3 regions of the Streptosporangium sp. NPDC004379 genome follow, and region 1 is predicted to be linked to each of the others. Evidence: riboswitches for the same ligand, from Rfam matches in the RefSeq annotation. Region 1 holds a riboswitch; each other region holds the start of a gene.
What was found. A riboswitch is a leader RNA that binds a small molecule or an ion and turns the genes downstream of it on or off. The one in region 1 is predicted to bind cobalamin.

Region 1 (3,268 bases):
TCTGCGCCCTGACGGCGGGGAGCTTGGCCGGGTCCATGGCGGCGATGGAGGCGTGCTCGTCGAGCAGCTGCTCCAGCCGGGCGATGTCGCCGTAGGTCTCGGCCCTGGCCATGGGCGGCACCAGGTGGTCGACCAGGACGGCGTGCGCCCGCCGCTTGGCCTGGGTGCCCTCGCCCGGGTCGTTGACCAGGAACGGGTAGACGAGCGGCAGGTCGCCGAGCGCGGCGTCGGTGCCGCAGGAGGCGGACATGCCCGCGGACTTGCCCGGCAGCCATTCCAGGTTGCCGTGCTTGCCCACGTGCACCATGGCGTGCGCGCCGAAGGACGACGACAGCCAGCGGTAGGCCGCCAGGTAGTGGTGGCTCGGCGGCAGGTCGGGGTCGTGGTAGATCGCGATCGGGTTCTCACCGAAGCCGCGCGGCGGCTGCACCATCACGACCACGTTCCCGGAGCGCAGCGCCGCCAGCACGATGTCGCCCTCGTGCACGAACAGCTCACCGGGGGGCGGCCCCCAGTGGCGCTCCATCCCCTCACGCAGGTCCCCGGGAAGGGTGGCGTACCACTCCGCGTAGTCGGCGGCGGCGATGCGGATCGGGTTGCCCGCGAGCTGCTCCTCGCTCAGCCAGTCGGGGTCCTGGCCCCCGGCGGCGATCAGGGCGTGGATCAGCGCGTCGCCGTCCTGTTCGGCCACCCCCGGGAACCCCTCGCCCAGGTCGTAGCCCGCCTCGGCGAGGCGGGCGAGCAGGCGCACGGTGCTGGCGGGGGTGTCGAGGCCGACGGCGTTGCCGACGCGCGAGTGCTTGGTCGGGTAGGCCGACAGCATCACCACCAGGCGACGCTCGGCGGGCGGGGTACGGCGCAGCAGGCCGTGCCGTACGGCGATGCCGGCCACCCGGGCGGCCCGCTCGGGGTCGGCGACGTAGACGGTCAGGCCGTCGGGGTCGATCTCCTTGAAGGAGAACGGCACGGTGATGATCCGACCGTCGAACTCCGGGATCGCCACCTGCGAGGCCGCGTCCAGCGGGGAGAGGCCGTCGTCGTTCTCCTCCCACGCCTTCCGGCTGCTCGTCAGGCAGAGACCCTGCAGGATCGGGACGTCGAGCCGGGCGAGCGCGCCGACGTCCCAGGCCCCGTCGTCGCCGCCCGCGCCGGCCGCCGCCGGGTTGGAGCCGCCCGCCGCCAGCACGGTGACGACCAGCGCGTCGGCCCGGCGCAGCGTTTCGAGCAGGCCGGGCTCCGCCGTGCGGAGCGAGGAGCAGAAGACCGGGAGCGCCCGGCCGCCCGCGGCCTCGACGGCCCGGCACAGGGACTCGACGAAGGCGGTGTTGCCCGCCATGTGGTGGGCCCGGTAGTAGAGCACCCCGATCACCGGACCGGTCGTGTCCGCCGCCTCGCGCTCCAGCGGACCCCAGGCCGGGGCCGGCAGGGGCGGTTCGAAGCCCCGGCCGGTCAGCAGCACGGTGTCGGTCAGGAAGGCGTGCAGCTCGGCCAGGTTGGCGGGGCCTCCGTGGGCCAGGTAGGAGTGCGCCTGCGCGCAGACGCCGCCGCTGACGGTGGACAGCTCCATCAGTTCGGCGTCGGGGGCCTGCTCGCCGCCCAGGACGACGACCGGCCGGGGCCCGGCCAGCAGCGCGTCGAGGCCCTCCTCCCAGGCGCGGCGCCCGCCCAGCAGGCGCACCACGACCAGGTCGGCGCCCTCCACGAGGCCGGGGACGTCGTCGGTCAGGAGCCTGGCGGGGTTGCCGAGCCGGTAGCCGGCACCGCTGGCCCTCGCGCTCAGCAGGTCGGTGTCGGACGTCGACAGCAAAAGGACTGTGGGCACGGGGATGTCCTCCCTCGGGGTCCTCGCCCCGGTCGCGGGTGTCGCGACGGCCGGAGTCTCCTGGCTCCCGGATCGACGCTCACCCCGGCCTTCCCTGTGACGGTGGCCTGCGGTGGGGTTCGCTCCCCGGTGACAGTGGCGGGACCGCGCCGGACTCACACCGGCTTCCTCCTGACCTTCGCCTCCGGCAAGCCTATGACGGGAGATCCGCCATGACCATCCACGACTTCCCCCCGGACGGCCGCCCCGGACGGACCCGCCCTGACGGACCGCCACGCCCTGACGGACGGGCGAGTCCCGGTGGGCGAGCACGTCCCGACGCCTGCCCGGGGACGGTCCAGGTGCACCAGGCCGCCGACGGCCCGCTGGCCCGGGTGCGCACGCCGGGCGGCATCCTCACCGCGTCACAGCTGCGGGAGCTGGCCCGCTGCGCCCGCGACCTCGGCTCCGGGGTGATCGAGCTGACCTCGCGCGCCAACGTGCAGGTACGGGGCCTGCGCGACCCCGCCGCCTTCGCCGCGCGGATCGCGGAGGCCGGGCTGCGGCCGTCGGACACGCACGAGCGGGTGCGCAACATCGTCGCCGCGCCGTCGGTGGACGGCGCGCTCGTGGCCGAGCTGGACCGGTCCCTGTGCGCCCGGCCGGAACTGGCCGGACTGCCCGGCCGGTTCCTTTTCGCGCTGGGCGGCACCGGGCTGCCCGCCGACGCGGCCTCCGTCGACGGCCGGCTGCTGCTGGCCGGGTACGAGGTGGACGGCGTGCCGGGCACGGTCCACGGCCTGCTGGAGGCGGCGGCGGCCTTCCTGCGGCTGCGTACCGACGAGTGGCGCGTCTCCGAGCTGGTGGACGGCCCGGCGAGGATCGCCGCCGAGCTGAACGGGACGGCGGGCGCGTACCGGCCGCCCCTCCATCCGGAGCGGCCCGCCGGACTGGTGGAGGCACTGGTGCCGCTGGGCCGCCTCACTCCGGAACAGGCCCTGGCGCTCGCCGGCCTCGCCGAGCGGGCCTCGACGCCCGCCGGTCCCGCCGGTCCCGCCGAGCGGCCTCCGGAGCCGCCGACGCCGGGGCGGCCCGTCGCGCACCCCGGCCCCGCCGGGCGGGTCACCGTACCCCCCGACTCCGAGGTACGGCTGTCGCCCCGCCGTACCGTCTTCGTCGCGGACCGCCCTGGCGTCGGCGGCGCGCTGGAGGCGGCCGGGCTCATCACCGACCCGGACTCCCCCTGGACGGGCGTGACCGCCTGCGCGGGACGGCCCGGATGCGCCAAGGCCCTGGCCGACGTGCGGGCCGACGCCGCGCGCTGGGTGCCCCGGCGTCACACGGAGCTGCCCGTGCACTGGGCGGGCTGCGAGCGGCAGTGCGGGCTGCCGCCCGGCCGGGTCGTGCGGATGGTCGCCACCGCCGACGGATACGAGGAAAGGCATCAGTGACCGACTACATACGCGA
Region 2 (3,268 bases), on a different contig from region 1:
CGTTGCCCAGCGCGTAGGCGAGCACGACGCCGCCGATCGCCCCGGCGAACGCGGCCGCCGGGATGGTCAGCGACTGGTCGTCGCCCCTGGTGAACACGACCGTCGCCGTGGTCGCCAGGCCGGCGCCCGCTGCGGCGCCCAGCAGGTACGGGTCGGCCAGCGGGTTGCGGAAGACGCCCTGATAGGCGGCTCCGGCGGAGGCGAGCAGGCCGCCGACGACCGCGGCGAGCAGGACCCTGGGCAGCCGCAGTTCCCACAGCAGGCTCTGCTCGACCGGCGCCAGCCCCGGGTCGGCCGAGACGAACGGCAACCAGTCGAGCAGTTGCAGCGCCGCCTTCCCCGGCGGGATGTCGGCGGCGCCGACCAGGTACGCGGCGAGGGCGCTCGCCAGGAGCACCCCGGCCGCCGCCAGCGCCGCCGCCGGCCGGAGCCGGGCCGCGCGTCCCGGCCGTCCGGCCGGGACGCCGGGACCGTCAGGACCGTCGGGCATGTCGGGGGCGTCGCGGCTGAGGAGGCCGGAGGGGCGGGCGGAGCGGGTCACCTAGTCCGTCGCGGCCTTCTGCACGGCCTCGCCGACCTTCTCGGCGAGGTCCACGACGCGCGGCCCCCAGCGGGAGGCGATGTCGTCGTCGAGCTCGACGACCTGGCCCTTCCCGACGGCGGAGAGCTTGGACCAGCCGGGACGCTTGGCGAGGGTGGCCGCGGTCTGTGCGCAGCACTTGGTGTCGGCCAGGAACACCAGGTCGGGGTCCGCCTGGGCGACGAACTCGGCGGAGAGCTTGGGGTAGCCGCCGGCCGGGTCGGGCGCCTTGTCCGCGATGTTGGTCAGGCCGAACAGCCCGTAGACCTGGCCGAGGAACGTGCTGGACGTCACCGAGTAGGGCGTGGCGTCCAGCTCGTGGTAGTAGGTGAGGTTCTTGTCCTTGGGCGCGGCGGCGGCCAGCTCGTCGATCCGCTTGCGCATCCCGGTCACGAGCTCGTCGGCCTTGGCCTTGTTGCCGGTGGCGGCGCCGAGGTCGCCGATCTGGTCGTAGGTCTCGTCGAGCTTGGCGGCCGCGGGCTCCAGCAGGACGGGGACCTTGACCTTGGCCAGCTTGGCGACGATGCCGTCGATGTCGTTGGCGAGCACGACCAGGTCGGGCTTCTTGGCGATGATCGCCTCGGCGTTCGGCTTGAAACCCGACAGGTCGGTCTTGGGGGCCTCGGCCGGGTAGGTGGACTGGTCGTCCACCGCGATCACCTGGGGCCCGGCGCCGACGGCGAACAGGCTCTCGGTGGCGGTGGGCGACAGGGAGACGACGCGCTCGGGCTTCCTGGCGATGGTGACCGGACCGTTGCCGGCCTGGACCGTGACGGGGAACCCGGCCGCCTGGGCGGCGGGAGCGGAGCTCGCCCCCGAGGAGACCGCGGGGGACGAGGAGGACGAGGGGGAGTTCTGACCGCATCCGGCCAGGGCCAGCATGCCGAGCAGGGCACCGGCGAGAACGGGGCGTACGGGCCTCAACCGAGGTCCTTTCAGTTGCCGGAACCGAGAGACCCGCGAGAAGCGACGGATCACCCTTTTCCACGAGGGCTGACGACGTCGGCACAACGGAGGCGACCTGGCTCGGCCCCATGGGGACCATGACAGTTGCGGGACAGCGCCGGACTCACACCGGACTTCGCTACACGTTATGCGTCGGGCAAACGTTACCAATTCCCCGGGGAGCCGCGACATGGGACCCTCGGACCGGCCTCCCCCGCCCGGCCGCAGGACCCACGCCGTCGACCTTCCCTCACCCGGCCACGCCTCGCGCCGCCCGGAGGATTCCCCCGGCGGGGTCGCGCGCCGCGGCGCCGGACCCGTCAGGCGTGGGTGAGCTGCTCCTCCGCCGCCGCGATGATCTCCTGAAGACGCAGGCCGTGGGCGGCGTCGAGGGGGTGGCCGCCCCCGCCGCGGACGGCCTCGGCGAACTCCGCGAGCATCACCGAGAAGACGTCGGAGCCGAGCCGGTCGCCGTTCATGGCCTCCGTGCCCAGCTTGCCGTAGACCTCGACGGCGGCCGGCGGCTTGTCGCCCGGCACGCTCATGCACAGCGACGCCTCGCTGACCGCGCCGCCCTCGTGCTCCAGCAGCAGGCCGACCCAGCCCCGTGGGTTGCCGTGGGCGCGGACCGCGGTGACCCGGCCGAGCGCGGCGTCCAGCATGTCGATCATGTGCGGGCCGACGTCGAGGATCGCGCCGCGCTCCAGCCGCCAGGGGCTGGTGAAACCGCTGCCGAGCAGCGCGCCGGAGATGTGGGCCGCCCGGCCGCCGAAGGGCTCGATCGCCGAGACCCGGGCCAGGAACGCCCTGGTGGCCGGCGAGTAACGCCAGGTGAGGACCATCTGGGAGGGCACCCCGGCCTCGGCGACCGCGTCCGCCAGCCGCCGGGCCCCCTCCAGGTCGGCCGCGAGGGGCTTCTCCAGCAGCAGCGCCTTGCCCTCCTTGGCGGCGCGCACGCCCAGCTCGGCCTGTACGGCGGGCGGCACCGCGAACGCGACCGCCTCGCAGCTGTCGAACAGCTCCTCGATCCGCTCGAAGACGGGGACGCCGAACCCGGCCGCCGCTCCGGGCCGCCGCGCCCACACGCCGGTCAGGCGGGTGTGCGGTCCGGCCGACAGCATCGGCGCGTGCACCTTCTCGGCCCACGGCCCGGCACCCACCAGGCCCACAGATATCGTCACATCCCCCAGCCTCTCACGGGGTGCACCGCCGAGCGGGGGCACTCCGCCGAACCGGTCTCGACGCTCCGCCGAGCCCGTCTCGACGCTCCGCCGAACCGGAGGGATCGGACGGCGGATCAACCGGATGCGGATCGACCGGACACGCAAGGACCGGGCGCGGAGGGGACCGGACGCGCGAGGACCGGACGGTCCCGCGGGGAGTGTTTCCGCCGGGCGGCAGGGGCACCCGATCGGCCGCGCCGGCCGTACCGGCATGATGGGTGACATATGAGAGAGATGTTCCTGCTACGGCACGGCGAGACGGAGTGGAGCCGGAACGGCCGCCACACCGGGCGCACGGACCTTCCGCTCACCGAGAGGGGGGAGGCCCAGGCGCGGGCGCTCGCCCGGCTGGTCGCGGAGCGGTCCTTCGACCTGGTGCTGGTCAGTCCCGCGGCGCGGGCCCGCCGTACGGCGGAGCTGGCCGGCCTCACCGACTACGAGATCGATCCCGACCTGTGGGAGTGGGACTACGGCGGGTACGAGGGGATCACCACTCCGGTGATCCGCGAGGACCGGCCCG
Region 3 (3,268 bases), on a different contig from region 1:
GCCGTCCGGGACGGCGTCCCGTGAGCGGTCCGCCCGCGACCCGCTCTCCCGCGAGCCGTTCTCCCGAGATGGGAGGCTGCTCCTCGCCGGGATGCCCGCGGTGGCCGGGGCGGAGATCGCCGACACCGCCGCCGTGGTCGACTCCACCACCCCGCTGGCCCGGCTGGCCGGCGACTGGGCGGCCCTGATCGTTCTGCCCGGCTCCCGCCTGCGCTCCTTCGAGGACCTCGCCGCGCTGCTGCGCCGCGACCCGGGCGGGCTGGTGATGGGCGGGCGCCTGGAGGGCGGCTCCGACCACGTGCTCTACGGCATGATCGCCAAATGCCTCGGGGCGGACGCCAGGCTGCTGCAGTACGCGGGATACCCCGCCGCCGCCGACGCCGTCGAGGCGCTCCGCGACGGCCGGGTGGGCGCGATCCTGGGCTCGGCGCGCTCCTTCACACGCGAGATCGCCGCCGGTCGCCTGCGGCCGCTGGTGGTCTCCTCCGCCGAGCGGCTCCCCGGGATCGACGCGCCGACGCTGATGGAGATGGACGTCCGGCTGGAGTACACCGACTGGTGCGGGGTGTTCGGCCCGCGGGGCATGAGCCCGGACGACCGGGACCGGGCCGTGGCCCTGTGCGACGCCCTCGACGCCTCGCCGCGCTGGCGGTCCCTGTGCGAGGCCGGGGGCTGGAGCCGGATCTACCTCAGCGGCGACGACTTCCGCCAGTGGCTGTCCGGCGAGACCGGCCGGGCCCGTGACGTGCTCCGTGATCTCGGTTTGCTCAAAGCCTTCGCCACAACCTGTTGGGGTAGTTGCGTCCGAAGCCACTACATGTAGGATCCTCGTCGTTGCCGGCTCGCCTTCCGCGTGGAGGCGAGGCAAGAGGGAACCCGGTGCGAATCCGGGGCTGCCCCGCAGCGGTGAACGGGAACGACCGCCGTCAGGAGCACTGGGCCATGCGCCCGGGAAGCGACGGCCAGTAGGCATGCGCCAGGCGCCCGTGAGTCCGAAGACCTGCCGGTGACGGGAAAGACGGGAGAAGGGGACCGGGCCGGGCGCCGGGGCCGCGTGAGGCGGCCCGGGGCGCGCGGCGCGGCCGCCTCTCCCGGCACAGATGTCCAGGGCCTCGAGGGTGGGCCCGCGGACGAGGCGGTCCGGCATGCCCGCGAACCGTTCTCCGACGCGTGCCCTTGACCCGGCGGGAGCCCTACGGGAAGAGCACCGAGCACGCCAGGAGGAAGCACGTGGCACCGATCGTGACCGAGGCAGCCGAGACGGCCGAGGGGACCGGGCAGGCACGCGAGGATCTGGCCGGCCGCCGGCTGGCCATCGAGGAGGCCGCCGCCCGGGTGGTCGCCGATCCGGAGAACTCCAGGGTCGCCGCCGGCCTGCTGGCCGGGCTGATCGCCGACGAGGCCGCCGCCCACGGCGTGCGGACCTTCGCCGGGTCCGTCGCCGCCGCCCACGCCGCCGGGCTGCTGCAGGACGGCCTGGCCGCCTTCGTCGCGGCGCACGCCGCCGAGCTGGACGCCCTCGTCGACGACGCCGCCGACGCCCGGTTCGAGTACTTCGGCCTGCGCACGGTCTACGACCGCTACCTGCTGCGCCACCCCGAGACCCGCGGCGTGCTGGAGCGCCCGCAGCACTTCTTCCTGCGGGTGGCGTGCGGCCTGTCGGAGACGGTGGAGGAGGCCGCCGAGCTGTACCGCCTCATGTCCACCCTGTCCTACCTGCCCAGCTCGCCCACCCTGTTCAACTCCGGCTCCCGCCGCCCCCAGCTGTCCTCCTGCTTCCTGCTCGACTCGCCCCGCGACGAGCTGGAGGCGATCTACGAGCGGTACGGGCAGATCGCGCGGCTGTCGAAGTACGCCGGGGGCATCGGCGTCTCCTGGACCCGGATCCGCTCGCGCGGCTCGCTGATCCGCGGCACCAACGGCCACTCCAACGGCGTCGTGCCGTGGCTGCGCACCCTGGACTCGAGCGTCGCCGCGGTCAACCAGGGCGGCCGCCGCAAGGGCGCGGCCTGCGTCTACCTGGAGACCTGGCACGCCGACATCGAGGACTTCCTGGAGCTGCGCGACAACACCGGTGAGGAGTCACGCCGCACGCACAACCTCAACCTCGCCAACTGGATCCCCGACGAGTTCATGCGCCGCGTCGAGGCCGACGGCACCTGGTCGCTGTTCGACCCCAAGGAGGTCCCGTACCTCACCGACCTGTACGGCGAGGCGTTCGACGCCGCCTACCGCGCCGCCGAGGCCGAAGGCCGGTACGTCCGCCAGGTCCCGGCCCGCGCCCTGTACGGCCGGATGATGCGCACCCTCGCCCAGACCGGCAACGGCTGGATGACCTTCAAGGACGCCGCCAACCGCACCTCCAACCAGACGGCCCTCCCCGGGAACGTCATCCACCTGTCGAACCTCTGCACCGAGATCCTGGAGGTCACCGGCGACGCCGAGACCGCCGTGTGCAACCTCGGGTCGATCAACCTCGCCGCCCACCTCGACGGCGGGCGGATGGACTGGGAGCGGCTGCGCTCCACCGTCCGCACCGCCGTACGGTTCCTGGACCGCACGATCGACCTGGGCTTCTACCCGACCCCCGAGGCCGAGGCCGCCAACCGCAGGTGGCGGCCGATCGGGCTGGGCGTGATGGGCCTGGCCGACGTGTTCTTCACGCTGCGGCTGCCGTTCGACTCCCCGGAGGCGCTGGAGCTGTCCACCCGGATCTCCGAGGAGATCGCGCTCGCCGCCTACGCCACCTCCTCCGACCTGGCCGTCGAACGGGGCCGCCACCCCTCCTACGACGAGACCCGCGCCGCCCGCGGCGTGCTGCACCCCGACCACTACGGCGCCGGACGGTCGGCGGAGTGGGCGGCGCTGCGAGCCAGGATCGCCGGGACGGGCCTGCGCAACTCGCTCATGGTCGCGATCGCGCCCACCGCGACCATCGCCTCCATCGCCGGCTGCTACGAGTGCATCGAGCCACAGGTCTCCAACGTCTTCAAGCGCGAGACCCTCTCGGGGGAGTTCCTCCAGGTCAACCGCTACCTGGTCCGCGACCTCACCGAGCGCGGCCTGTGGACCCCGCAGGTCCGCGACGCGATCAAGCGGGCCGACGGCTCGGTCCAGGACGTCCCCGGCGTCCCCGGCGACCTGAAGGCGCTCTACCGCACCGCCTGGGAACTGCCGCAGAAGGCGCTGATCGACCTGGCCGCCGCGCGCATGCCGTACATCGACCAGTCGCAGTCGCTGAACCTCTTCATGGCCACGCCGACCATCG

Region 2: another riboswitch for cobalamin. It lies ahead of ACFYSC_RS02080 (ABC transporter substrate-binding protein); the one in region 1 lies ahead of cobN (cobaltochelatase subunit CobN).
Region 3: another riboswitch for cobalamin. It lies ahead of ACFYSC_RS33025 (ribonucleoside-diphosphate reductase subunit alpha); the one in region 1 lies ahead of cobN (cobaltochelatase subunit CobN).

Annotation. Positions count from the first base shown of each region.
Region 1 is NZ_JBIAMC010000006.1:337,967-341,234, forward strand. It holds gene cobN (cobaltochelatase subunit CobN) at 1-1,822, opposite strand, end outside; cobalamin riboswitch at 1,876-1,995, opposite strand; gene ACFYSC_RS16020 (precorrin-3B synthase) at 2,164-3,252, shown strand; gene ACFYSC_RS16025 (precorrin-8X methylmutase) at 3,249-3,268, shown strand, end outside.
Region 2 is NZ_JBIAMC010000001.1:480,597-483,864, forward strand. It holds gene ACFYSC_RS02075 (FecCD family ABC transporter permease) at 1-490, opposite strand, end outside; gene ACFYSC_RS02080 (ABC transporter substrate-binding protein) at 542-1,504, opposite strand; cobalamin riboswitch at 1,574-1,707, opposite strand; gene ACFYSC_RS02085 (Gfo/Idh/MocA family oxidoreductase) at 1,846-2,706, opposite strand; gene ACFYSC_RS02090 (histidine phosphatase family protein) at 2,974-3,268, shown strand, end outside.
Region 3 is NZ_JBIAMC010000022.1:30,301-33,568, forward strand. It holds gene ACFYSC_RS33020 (Bug family tripartite tricarboxylate transporter substrate binding protein) at 1-823, shown strand, start outside; cobalamin riboswitch at 822-1,023, shown strand; gene ACFYSC_RS33025 (ribonucleoside-diphosphate reductase subunit alpha) at 1,231-3,268, shown strand, end outside.